2 regions of the Cloacibacillus sp. genome follow, and region 2 is predicted to be linked to the other one. Evidence: riboswitches for the same ligand, from Rfam matches in the RefSeq annotation. Region 2 holds a riboswitch; the other holds the start of a gene.

Region 1 (3,568 bases), on a different contig from region 2:
CGGTGCGCACCTACTCGCGCGAACTGCGCAAGACGATCGACAGTCAGCTTGAAAAGATCATCAAGAACACCGCGGAGGCCCTCGGCTGCGAGGCTGAGTTCCAGTACGACCGCTTCCCCGGTCCCGTCATCAACGACCATGACGACTTGAACAGGATCGCGAAGAACGCCGCCGTGAAGCTCTACGGCGAGGAGATACTGACGACGATGCCGCGCCTCACCGGTTCGGAGGACTTCGCCTACTTCATGGAGAAGGTCCCCGGCTTCTACGGCTTCATCGGCGCGCTCAACCCGTCTAAGGGCATCACCTACTCCAACCACAGCGATAAATTCACCGTAGACGAGGATGCGATGCACCGTGGCGCGGCCCTCTACGCGCAGTTCGCAAAAGATTTTACGGATGAAAGGGCGGCGGGATAATGGCTGCCGACATCAAGGCTCTGGCCGCGAAGTACAACGATTATATAGTGGAGAGACGCCGGTATTACCACGCCCATCCGGAGCTTACGGAACATGAGGCGGAGACGACGGAGGCCATCGTAAAGGACCTTGAGGCGATGGGGCTCTCCGTCGAGCGCTTCGACGGCATGTACGGCTGCGTTGCGTCGCTTAAAGGCGCGAAGCCCGGCCCTACCGTGCTGCTGCGGGCCGATATCGACGCCCTTCCAGTGAAAGAGGCGACGGGGCTCCCCTTTGCCTCGCAGAACGAGGGCAGGATGCACGCCTGCGGACATGACGCCCACATCGCGATGCAGCTTGGCGCGGCAAAGATACTGTCGGAGATACGCGACGAACTCCGCGGCACGGTGAAATTCTTCTTCCAGCCGGCCGAGGAATTGGCCCTCGGCGCGAAGGACGCCGTCGCCCGCGGGCTGATGAAGGGCGTAGACGCGGTATACGGAGTGCATGTATGGGGTCAGCTCGACGCCGGAAAGGTGAACATCGAACACGGCGAGCGTATGGCCTCCTGCGACATATTTACGCTGACGGTCAAGGGCGAGGCGAGCCACGGCTCGGCGCCCCACTTGGGACGCGACGCGGTCGCCGCCGCATCCGCCGTCATCATGGCGCTGCAGACGATCGTCAGCCGCGTGAACAACCCGCTCAACTCGCTCGTCCTCACGGTCGGCACCTTCGACGCGGGACAGCGTTTCAACATCATCGCCGATAAGGCCGTCATGGACGGCACGGTGCGTACCTTCGATCCGAAATTTCGCCTGCAAATGGAGGAGATGATCAGAAAGACCGCCGAAGATGTGGCGGCCGGCTACGGTTGCACCGCGGAGCTTGAATACAAATATCTCTGTCCCGCCGTGATAAATTCCGACGAAAAGGTCATGGAGACGGCGCGCGGCGCGGCGGTGAAGCTCTTCGGCGAAGAGGCGCTCGTCCCCTTTGAAAAGCTGATGGGCTCGGAGGATTTCTCCTTCCTCATGGAGAAGGCCCCGGGAGTTTATGGTTTCATTGGCGGACGCAGTGAAAATGTTCCCGGCTCGGGGATGTCCAACCATCACGAATGTTACACGGTCGACGAGAAGATACTCCCGATGGGGGCGGCGCTCGCGGCGCAGTTCGCGGCGGATTTTCTCGCGCAGTAACAATTCTATCTTTAGCCGTACATGAGAGGCCGCCCGCGGGCGGCCTCCTTTTCTATATCGGGCGGCTAAATCGCTTGACTATCCATAGTTGACAAAGATTTCTGTTAATGCTCTAATTAGATAACAATACAGGGGAGCTTGCGAAGCAGGCTGAGAGGAAGTAATCGAACTTCGACCCTTACACCTGATGCGGGTAATGCCGCCGTAGGAAGATAGCATATATGTCTTTTTAGCGGGGGAATGCCGGTTCGGGTGTTCCCCCGCTTATTTATGGAAAGAGAGTGATGGTACGTGGAATATCGGACGCAGATGGAGGCGGCGCGCAGAGGAATCCTCACGAAGGAGATGACTGCGGTCGCGGAGAAGGAGCACATTGAGGCGGGTAAGCTGATGAAGCTGCTGGCGGAGGGGCGGGCGATAATCCCCTGCAACAGGCTGCACACCGTGATCTCGCCGAATGGGTTGGGCTCGATGCTCAGGACGAAGATCAACGTCAACCTCGGCACCTCGCGGGACATGACCGACTTGGAGATGGAATTTCAGAAGGTGCGCAGCGCCGTCGAAATGGGTGCGGAGGCGATCATGGACCTCAGCTCCTTTGGGGATACAAGAAAATTCCGCCGCTGTCTGACGGAAAACTGTCCCGCGATGATCGGCACCGTACCGATTTATGACGCCGTGGTCTATTATAACAAGCCGCTCGCGCAGATAACGGCGGCGGAGTGGATCGACATCGCGCGCATGCACGCGCGGGACGGGGTCGATTTCATGACCGTCCATTGCGGCATCAACCGTGACACGGCGGAAAAATTCAAAAAAAATAGGCGTCTGACGAATATCGTCTCCCACGGCGGCTCGATAATCTTCGCCTGGATGGAGATGACCGGCAATGAAAATCCATTCTACGAACGCTTTGACGAGCTGCTCGACATCTGCCGCGAATATGACGTGACGCTGAGCTTGGGCGACGCCTGCCGTCCCGGCTGTATCGCGGACGCTACCGACGCCTCGCAGATCGGCGAACTGATAACGCTCGGAGAGCTGACAAAACGGGCCTGGGCGAGAGATGTGCAGGTGATGATAGAGGGGCCGGGGCACATGCCGCTGAACCAGATCGCGGCGAATATGGAGATAGAAAAGACCCTCTGCCACGGAGCGCCCTTCTACGTGCTCGGTCCGATCATCACCGACGTCGCCCCCGGCTATGACCATATCACCTCCGCGATAGGCGGCGCGCTGGCCGCCGCGAACGGAGCCGCCTTCCTCTGTTATGTGACGCCCGCCGAACATCTGCGTCTGCCCGGCGTCGACGACATCAAGGAGGGAATAATCGCCGCGCGGATCGCGGCGCACGCCGCCGACATCGCCAAGGGAGTGCCGGGCGCGAAGGACTGGGATCACGACATGAGCCTCGCGCGTAAAAAGCTCGACTGGGAAAAGATGTTCACGCTGGCGATAGACCCGGAAAAGGCGAGGCGCTACCGCGCCGAATCAAAGCCCGAAAGGGAGGATACCTGCAGCATGTGCGGCAACTTCTGCGCCGTCAGAAATATGAACCGCATCCTGGACGGAGAGATCGTCTCTATTTTTGACGAATAGGCATAAGCAAGAGCCGGCGGCTGCCTTGTCCGCCGCCGCGTAGAACGGCAAAATCATCGGTCACCTGCTCCGCCGCGCGGCGGCGAAACTATAAAAAAACCGGCCTGGTTTACTATGGCAAAATAAATTAGTGAATCGGGCCAGTTTTGATACTTCCATTATCAGGAGGAGTCTCCGCGAGATAGGGCTATTCCTCTTCTTCGTCCCCTTCGCGCTCCTCATCCATACGTTGGTTCTCAGCCTCGATCTCCGCCAGATAGAGACGCCAGATCTTCAGCGCGAGATAGGCGCAGAACGTACCGCCGATGAGCCCCGCGGCGATCGGCAGCGGTTTTGGCACGCCCATCGCGTAGCTCCCAAGGCCCCCGAGCG
Region 2 (3,568 bases):
CCAGCCGGTCGTTGACCAGCAGCGCCGCGCCGCGCGCGTGACAGAGATCTTTCAGCGCCAGCGCCGTATTGTAACATTCGCGCCCCGTCCAGCTCTTTACGCGCAGCTGGACCGCTGTGACGCCGCCTTCGAGAGCGGCGGCCGTCTTCCCGAGCACATCGTCCGGCGTATCGCCCTCGCCGCAGATCAGATAGAGGCGGAGCTGTTCCGCGAGTCTTTTCCTGTCTACCGCCAAATTATTTCACCTCATTCCGTAATATGGAGCCGTATTCAGCAAGCATGTCCATGAATTTTATTCTGAAAGAATAGGGGCCCTCCGTATCCGCTGCGGCCTCCGCCGCCGCGCGGCGGAAGAGCCTCAGTGCGCGCCGCGCCGCCTCCAGCGGCCTTTCCCCCGCGCAGTAGAGCGCCGTCGCGCTGCCGAGCGCGCAGCCGATCCCGCTGGTGCCGCGCAGCAGCGGCGAGCCTCCGTCAATGACGAAGCTGTTCCTTCCGTCGGAGATGTTGTCCGTCTCTCCGGTGCTGTAGACGGTGCAGCCGTATTTTTTCGCGCACGCTTCGACGAGCCGCGCCGCGCCGTTTACCGCCGTGTCGCAGGAGACGCCGCGCGGAGCCGCGCCGCTGCCGCCGAGAGCGCCGATCTCCGCCTCGTTGCCCTTTATCACGGAGAAGCGGAATTCGGCGAGCAGCGCGTCGGCGATATCCGTGCGGTATTTTGAAAATCCGTAGCCGACGAGGTCTATCACTATCGGCACGTTGTTTTTCGCCGCCGCGGAGGCCGCCGCGCGGTAGAGCGCAAGGGCGTCGTCAGGCGGCGTGCCGATGTTGATCAGCAGCGCGTCGCAGGTGGCGGCGATCTCTCCCGCCTCCGCGATCTGGCGCGACATTATCGAAGCGCCGCCGAGCAGCGCGACGCAGTCGGCCTGGAGCTGCGCGGAGACGCCGTTCGTTATCTGGTAGACGAGAGGCCTAGCCATGAACGATCTCGGTCCACGGCATGGTGACGGCGTGTCCGAGGCAGCCCGCGCCGTGCCCCGCCGTCACCCCGTAGTGAAGTCCCGCCCGTAGGTACTGCCGCGCGCGTGCCACCGCCTCCTCAAGTCCGAGACCGGCGGCAAGCTCCGCGGCGATTGCCGAGCTCAGAGTACAGCCGGTGCCGTGGTTTGCCGTCGTCTCAATCCTTCTGTCCTGCAGCAGCGAGATTTTGCCGTCCGCGAGCAGCACGTCCGTGATGATCTCCGGCTCGCCCGCGAGATGGCCGCCCTTGACGAGCACCGCGCCGCAGCCGAGCTTTGCGATCTCGCGCGCCGCGGCCGTCATCTCCTCGACGCTCTCTATCCTCATCCCCGTCAGCTTTTCGGCCTCCGGGAGGTTAGGGGTGACGATCGACGCCAACGGCACGATGATCTCCTTCACCGCCTCGACGGCGTCGGCGGCGAGCAGGGAGTCCCCGCTCTGGGCCACCATCACCGGATCGACGACGATCTTTTTTATTCCCAGCTCCGACAGCCCTTCGGCGACGGCCCTGATCGTTTCGCGGTTGCCGAGCATCCCCGTCTTGACCGCGCCGAGCGGGAAATCATTGCCCACGGCGAGTATCTGCGCCTTGATTATCTCCGGCGGCGCGTTATGGATGCCGGTCACCCCGAGAGAATTTTGAACGGTGAGCGCCGTTATCGCCGAGGTCCCGAAGACCTTCAGAGCCGCGAAAGTCTTTAGATCGGCCTGAATCCCCGCGCCGCCGCCGGAATCGCTTCCCGCGACGGTCATCGCTATTCCGCGGTATATCCCATATTTCATCGCCATACCCCTTTTCAAAATAAAAACCCCGCTCTAATCAGAGCGGGGCATCTTTTCTTTTCTCGGCCTCGCTCCCTACGCCGGCATTAACCGGATCAGGTCTGGGGTCGAAGTCAAAAACTTCCTCTCAGCTTCTTAAGCTCCCCCGGAGTCGCAGTTATTATCATCCTAACGAACGGTACTGTCAACTTGACAAAGATGGGGCGAGTTGTTAAAACATTCTTAACATCGGGGGAGTCGCGAGGCTGAGAAATTGACGCATGTCATGACCCTTTGAACCTGATACGGATAACGCCGTCGTAGGGAAGATGGAGAAATCATTTACCTTTTCTTTCATCTCCGGTGTAATAATGACCTCTGGAGGATGCAGCAATGAAAATACCGCTTAGGATACTCGTCGAGGGGGCCCTCTCCATCGCTCTTGCCGTGGTGCTCTCTTATTTCAAACTTTTCTCGATGCCGCAGGGCGGCTCCGTGAGCCTCACGCTGCTGCCGCTGCTGATTTTCGCGTTCAGGAACGGCTGGCGCTACGGAATATTCGTCGGCGTGGTCACGGGGCTTCTGCGTCTTATGCTCGGCGGCTACGTGGTGCATCCGCTCCAGGCGCTGCTTGACTATCCCGTTGCCAGCGGGCTGATCGGGATCGCGGGATTCTTCCCGCGGGAAAAATGGCTCGGCGTGCTTTGCGCCTGTTTCGCGAACTTTGCCGCGGCGGTGCTTTCGGGCGTCGTATTTTTCGCCTCTTACGCGCCGGAGGGGACCAATATCTGGCTCTATTCGATACTCTACAACGGGAGCAGCGTACTTCCCGAGACTGCCATTCTGATGGTGCTCGTATATATAATAATGCCGAGGCTGGAAAAATTCAGGTAAAGGAGGGGGCCGCCGTATGGAGACGACAAGACTGCCGCAGGTGACGATAGAGCAGGATAATGGGACGGGAGTGGATTCCGCTCTGATGGTGCTTGGCGGCAGGGAGCCTTCGCCCCTTTGGCTCTCGGAGCTTGCTTTCCGCGGCGAGGTGTGGGCGGTCGACCGGGGGATAGAGGCCTGCCGCCGCGCGGGGATCATCCCTCGGCGTCTTATCGGCGACTGCGACAGCGCCTCCGCCGAAAGCTGGCGCTGGGCGGAGGATAACGGTGTTCCCATAGAGAGGTATCAGAGCGAAAAAGACCTGACCGATTTTCAGCTGGCGCTCGATATCTTCCGCGAAAAAAATAAAGATCGGGTAAAAAAAATATTTTTAACGGGCGCCTGGGGCGGCAGATTTGACCATTTATGGAGCCTAGTCCTCTCTTTTTTGAACTTTTCCTCTCCGCACGTTCCTTTTTGCATCGCCGACGAGAGGGAGGGGCTGGTCCTCATTGAGGGACCCGCGGAGGCGGCCTTCACCTTTACGCGGAGACCGAAGGCGCTCTCACTCTTATCTTTTTCCGATAGCTGTACCGGCGTATCGATCGCCGGCGTCCGCTGGCCCCTTAACGAGGTCGTGCTCCGCCTTGGCTTTCCCTACGCGATAAGCAACCGTCTTGACGGCGGGCGGCGCGCGCGCGCCGGCTGCGAAAGCGGCCTGCTCGGTTTTTACTGGGTATGGGACGAAGCGTAATCTCCGGCGCGGATTGTGTAAAGCCTCTCTTTCACCGCGCGGTGATGGCTGTATAATATAACGCGCAAAAATTTTTCTGCCTGGGCAGGAAGGGAAGCGAAAAATATGTCACGCCATTCATTGAAATACGGCGGCGGGGAATTTAAAGTAAACCTCCCCGAC

The links. Region 2 has a riboswitch for thiamine pyrophosphate ahead of thiT (energy-coupled thiamine transporter ThiT). Riboswitches for the same ligand answer to the same signal wherever they lie in the genome.
Region 1: linked by a shared signal. The riboswitch ahead of thiC (phosphomethylpyrimidine synthase ThiC) and the one ahead of thiT (energy-coupled thiamine transporter ThiT) in region 2 are both predicted to bind thiamine pyrophosphate.

Annotation. Positions count from the first base shown of each region.
Region 1 is NZ_JAJBUX010000078.1:13,668-17,235, reverse strand. Features, by position in the region: gene LIO98_RS10375 (amidohydrolase) at 1-419, shown strand, start outside; gene LIO98_RS10370 (amidohydrolase) at 419-1,597, shown strand; TPP riboswitch at 1,718-1,826, shown strand; gene thiC (phosphomethylpyrimidine synthase ThiC) at 1,889-3,196, shown strand; gene LIO98_RS10360 (hypothetical protein) at 3,384-3,568, opposite strand, start outside.
Region 2 is NZ_JAJBUX010000030.1:2,760-6,327, reverse strand. Features, by position in the region: gene thiE (thiamine phosphate synthase) at 1-235, opposite strand, end outside; gene LIO98_RS03850 (hydroxyethylthiazole kinase) at 237-977, opposite strand; gene thiD (bifunctional hydroxymethylpyrimidine kinase/phosphomethylpyrimidine kinase) at 970-1,800, opposite strand; TPP riboswitch at 1,855-1,957, opposite strand; TPP riboswitch at 2,021-2,124, shown strand; gene thiT (energy-coupled thiamine transporter ThiT) at 2,173-2,673, shown strand; gene LIO98_RS03835 (thiamine diphosphokinase) at 2,690-3,406, shown strand; gene larA (nickel-dependent lactate racemase) at 3,512-3,568, shown strand, end outside.